2 regions of the Pseudoxanthomonas sp. CCNWLW251 genome follow, and region 2 is predicted to be linked to the other one. Evidence: predicted binding sites of a transcription regulator. Region 2 holds the regulator's gene; the other holds the start of a gene.
The links. The regulator FliA, encoded in region 2, starts transcription of late flagellar genes. The targets are predictions, from matches to a motif close to TAAAGTTTNNCNNNCNNNGGCCGATAA.

Region 1: WBN46_RS03270 (HDOD domain-containing protein) is a predicted target of FliA. The motif match lies at 937-963, and genes of this name have one in related genera.

What each region holds. Positions count from the first base shown of each region.
Region 1 covers NZ_JBBEGA010000001.1:680,023-682,414, reverse strand. Annotated here, with positions in the region: gene WBN46_RS03270 (HDOD domain-containing protein) at 1-860, opposite strand, end outside; gene tsf (translation elongation factor Ts) at 1,080-1,958, opposite strand; gene rpsB (30S ribosomal protein S2) at 2,154-2,392, opposite strand, start outside.
Region 2 covers NZ_JBBEGA010000003.1:229,738-232,129, forward strand. Annotated here, with positions in the region: gene flhF (flagellar biosynthesis protein FlhF) at 1-55, shown strand, start outside; partial or broken gene WBN46_RS14140 (MinD/ParA family protein) at 111-923, shown strand; gene WBN46_RS14145 (RNA polymerase sigma factor FliA) at 920-1,672, shown strand; gene WBN46_RS14150 (chemotaxis response regulator CheY) at 1,790-2,170, shown strand; gene WBN46_RS14155 (protein phosphatase CheZ) at 2,170-2,392, shown strand, end outside.

The DNA of each region.
Region 1 (2,392 bases), on a different contig from region 2:
TGGATGCGGGCCGGTGGGGCGGGGGGAACGTCGAACAATGCGTAGACCTCGGGCAGCGCCACGAGCATCTCCTCGGTCAGGGCGAGGAACCCCGGGTAGTCGATCCCGAGCCGCGTGGCGGCCTGCATCGCCGCATGGCGATGCGCTTCCTCCGTCCGCGCTTGGTCCATTCCAGCCAGCCAGATGTCGGCAATGTGGCCGGACACGGCCACGCACGCATTGAACGGGGTGTCCGACGCGGGCATCTCGCTCTCGATGATCGCTTCCCTCAACAGCGCCGGCAGATTCCACTGCCGCGCCAACCACCCGCCCACCGTGGCGTGGTCGCACCCCAGCCAGTCGCGCTCGGCGGCCAGCAGTTCGGCATTGCCAACGGCGCGTTCGACCAGTCGCGCATAGTCATCGCCCAGGACTTCCAGCAGGGCCAGCACGCCGATGTCCTGCAGCAGCCCGGCCAGCATCAGCTCTTCCACCTTGCTGATGCCGGCACGCTGGCCCAGCACCCGACTGGCCAGCGCGGCGATGACGCTGCGACGCCAGACGCGCTCCTGCGCGGCAGGATGGGTGCCGCTGCCGCAGCGTGACAGGGAGAACCCCAATGCCAGCGTCAGGGTGGCATTCAGGCCCAGCACCGTGAGCGCCTGCGAAAGGTTTTCCACCCTGCGGCGACTGGCGTAGAGCGGGGAGTTGGCGATGCGGAGCATGCGCGCGCTCAATGCCGCATCCAGGCCGATCGCATCGGCGGCCGTCGCCATCACCACGTCCGGATCCTGCGCGAGCTCGATGATCCGCAATGCAACGCCGGGCGGGCTGGGCAGATTGCGGCAATTCAGCAGCTGGGCTTCGAGTTCGGGACGCATCCGGGTGCGGGCCACGCAAGTGGGAATTGCCGGCAGGATGCCAGCAATGCGCGACGAAGTGTCACGTTTGAAACCAGTTTCGGCACGGAACGTGCAAACTTGAGTCGTAGTCGACTAACGGTCACGGCGTGCGCGGCGGCATCCGATCCCGCCCGCTACGCGGGCAACAAAAAAGCCGCGGTTCCCCGCGGCTTTTCCGTCGAAGCGGAGAGGGAAGGCTTACGCCAGCCCGGCCTGCTTCATGACTTCGGCGGCGTAGTCTTCCACCACCTTCTCGATGCCTTCGCCGACCACCAAGCGCTGGAAACCGACCACGTCGGCACCGGCGGCCTTCACGACCTGCTCGACCGACTTGTCGCTGTCCAGCACGTACGGCTGGCCGTACAGGGTCACTTCGTTGACGATCTTGTTGATCTTGCCGGAGATGATCTTCTCCAGGATGTCGGCCGGCTTGGCCTTGTCCTTGTCCGACATCTTCGCCAGCTCGATTTCCTTTTCCTTCGCCACGAATTCGGCCGGCACGTCGGCGGCCTTGTTGTGCGGCGGGTTCATCGCGGCGATGTGCATCGCCAGGCCGCGGGCCAGTTCGGCGTCGCCGCCCTTGACCTCGACCAGCACGCCGATCTTGCCGCCGTGCACGTAGGCCGCGACGTTGTTGGCGCTGTCGATCGACACCAGGCGACGGATCTGCATGTTCTCGCCCAGCTTGGCGATGGCGGCGGCGCGGGCTTCCTCGACGGTCTCGCCCGAGGCCAGCTTGGCGCTCTTCAGCGCTTCCACATCGGCGGCGCCCGAGGTCAGCGCGGCCTGCGCGATGGCGTCGGTGAAGGCGATGAAGTTGGCGTCCTTGGCGACGAAGTCGGTCTCGGAGTTGATCTCGACCAGCACGGCCTTGCCGCCGTCCTGGGCCACGGCCACGCGGCCTTCGGCGGTGACGCGGTCGGCCTTCTTGTCGGCCTTGGCCAGGCCCGACTTGCGCAGCCACTCGGCCGCGGCGTCGATGTCGGCGTTGTTCTCGGTGAGTGCCTTCTTGCACTCCATCATGCCGGCGCCAGTGCGCTCGCGCAGTTCCTTGACCAGGGAAGCGGTGATTTCCACGGGATTACCTCTATTTGGATTGGCAAAGCCCCTCTCCCGTCGGAAGAGGGGTTGGGGTGAGGGTGCGGCGGAGTCGCGATGCATGCAGCGTCGACGTGCTCCGTACCTTCATCCGCCCTTCGGGCACCTTCTCCCGATGGGAGAAGGCGGAACATGGGCCGCCGCGCAGCATGGCGCAGCGGCATTGCAGCCGGATTACTCGGCGGCGGCTTCGTCGGGCTTCTTGCCGGCGGCCTTCTTGGCCGGGGCGCGACGGGCACCCTTGTCGTCGCCGCCTTCGGCGAACTCTTCCTCGCGCACGCTGGCGGCGTTCGGCTGGGCGGCCTTGCCTTCCAGCACGGCGTCGGCGGCGGCACGGGCGTACAGCTGCACGGCGCGGATGGCGTCGTCGTTGCCGGGGATGGCGTAGTCGACCAGGGCCGGGTCGTAGTTCG
Region 2 (2,392 bases):
GCTGCGCCGCGAAGCCGACGAACCCTGCTCGACCGAGGCCACCCATGTCGCCTGACCACCTGCTGCAGACCAATCCCCGCAGCACGCCGCCGGCCGCCGGCGCATTCCATCCCGTGCGCGTCATCGCCATCACCGGTGGCAAGGGCGGCGTGGGCAAGACCAACGTGTCGGTCAACCTGGCCGTGTCGCTGGCCGAAATGGGCAAGCGCACGCTGCTGATGGACGCCGACCTGGGCCTGGCCAACGTGGACGTGCTGCTCGGGTTGTCGCCGAAGTTCACCCTCGCCGACCTGGTCGCAGGACGTTGCGGACTGGAAGACGTACTGCTGGAAGGCCCCGAGGGCGTGCTGGTGGTTCCCGCCTCGTCGGGTTTCCGCCACATGGCCGAACTGGCGCCGGCCGAGCACGTGGGCCTGGTCAACGTGTTCTCCGAACTGCAGCGGGCGCTGGATTTCATGGTGGTCGACACCGCCGCCGGCATCACCGACAGCGTGCTGACCTTCTGCCAGGCCGCGCAGGACACCGTGGTGGTGGTCTGCGACGAGCCGGCCTCGATCACCGACGCCTACGCGCTGATCAAGGTGCTCGCGCGCGAGCGCGGCCTGGACCGCGTGCACGTCATCGCCAACATGGTCCGCGACCCCAACGAGGGCCGGAAGCTGTATGAAAAACTCGCCCGCGTCTGCGAGCGTTTCCTCGGCGATGTCGCCCTGCACTACCTCGGCGCGGTGCCGCAGGACGACTGGCTGCGCCGTGCGGTGCAGCGCCAGCAGCCCGTCGTGAAAGCCTATCCGGGCAGCCCGTCGGCCCGCGCCATCGCCGAGATCGCGCGCATGACGGCACGCTGGCAGCCGCCGCTGGGAGCGCGCGGCAACGTCGAGTTCTTCGTCGAACGCCTGATCCAGCGGGGAGTCGCCGCATGAACACCGCCGCCGCCCAATACCGCGCCGTACAGCGCAGCAGTGCGAACGATTTCGTCACCCAGCATGCCGACCTGGTCCGTCGCATCGCCCATCACCTGGCCGCGCGCCTGCCGGCCAGCGTGGAGATCGACGACCTGGTGCAGGCCGGCATGATCGGCCTGCTGGAAGCCTCGCGCAGCTACGATGCCGAGCAGGGCGCCTCGTTCGAGACCTACGCCTCCATCCGCATCCGCGGATCGATGATCGACGAGATCCGCCGCGGCGACTGGGTACCGCGCTCGGTCCACCGTCGCGCCCGCCAGGCGGCCGCCACCGTGCGCGAGATCGAACAGCGCACCGGCCGTGCCGCCATCGCCACCGAAGTGGCGAGTGCGATGGAAATGCCGCTGCCCGAGTACCTGCGCCTGATGGAAGATGCCGCGCGTGGCCAGGTGCTGAGCCTGGAATCGCACATCGACGACCATGGCGAACCCAACACCGCGCGTACCGGCGGCCCCTCGCCGCAGCAGCACCTGGAGCGCAGCGAGTTCCGCCAGCAACTGGTCAAGGCCATCGGCCACCTGCCCGAACGGGAGCAGCTGGTGCTGTCCATGTACTACGAGCAGGAGCTCAACCTGAAGGAGATCGGCGCCGTCCTCGGCGTCAGCGAGTCGCGCGTCTGCCAGATCCACGGCCAGGCCATGGTGCGGCTGCGCGGACGCCTGCAGGTGTTCGAGAAGGCCGACGCCGGCCTGGAAGACAACGACTGAAGAATCCCCACGGCCTGCCGATAAGGCTCCGGTAGGCCGCCGCGTGCAGCCCCTGCCTTGCCGTTGCCCCTGACCGGGCACGCTTTACTGGAGTTCGATGTGACCGCCAACAAGAACATGCGCATCCTCATCGTGGACGACTTTTCCACAATGCGCCGCATCATCAAGAATCTGCTCAATGACCTGGGCTATACCAATACCGCCGAGGCCGAAGACGGCAACAGCGCGTTGACCGCACTGTCCCAGGGCAGCTTCGAGTTCGTGGTCACCGACTGGAACATGCCCGGCATGACCGGCATCGAGCTGCTGAAGGCCATCCGCGCCGACGACCGCTACAAGACCCTGCCGGTGCTGATGGTTACCGCCGAGGCCAAGCGCGAGCAGATCATCGAGGCGGCGCAGAACGGCGTGAACGGCTACATCATCAAGCCGTTCACCGCGCAGACGCTGGAAGAGAAGCTGGGCAAGATCTTCGAACGCCTGGGAGCCGCCGCCTGATGAGCGCCGTGGCCGATATCGCCGGCGCACGCGCCGCGCTGGTGGAAAAACTGCAGCACGCGCTGGATGCCCTGGAACAGGGCGACGAAGCCGGCTGGCGTCGCGAACTGGATGCCATCGCCGCCTGGCGCACGCAGCCGATGATGCAGGGCCTGGGCCGCCTGGCGCGCGAGCTGGCGCAGACGCTGGGCGAACTGCCACCCACCGGACCGGGCGAGCTGG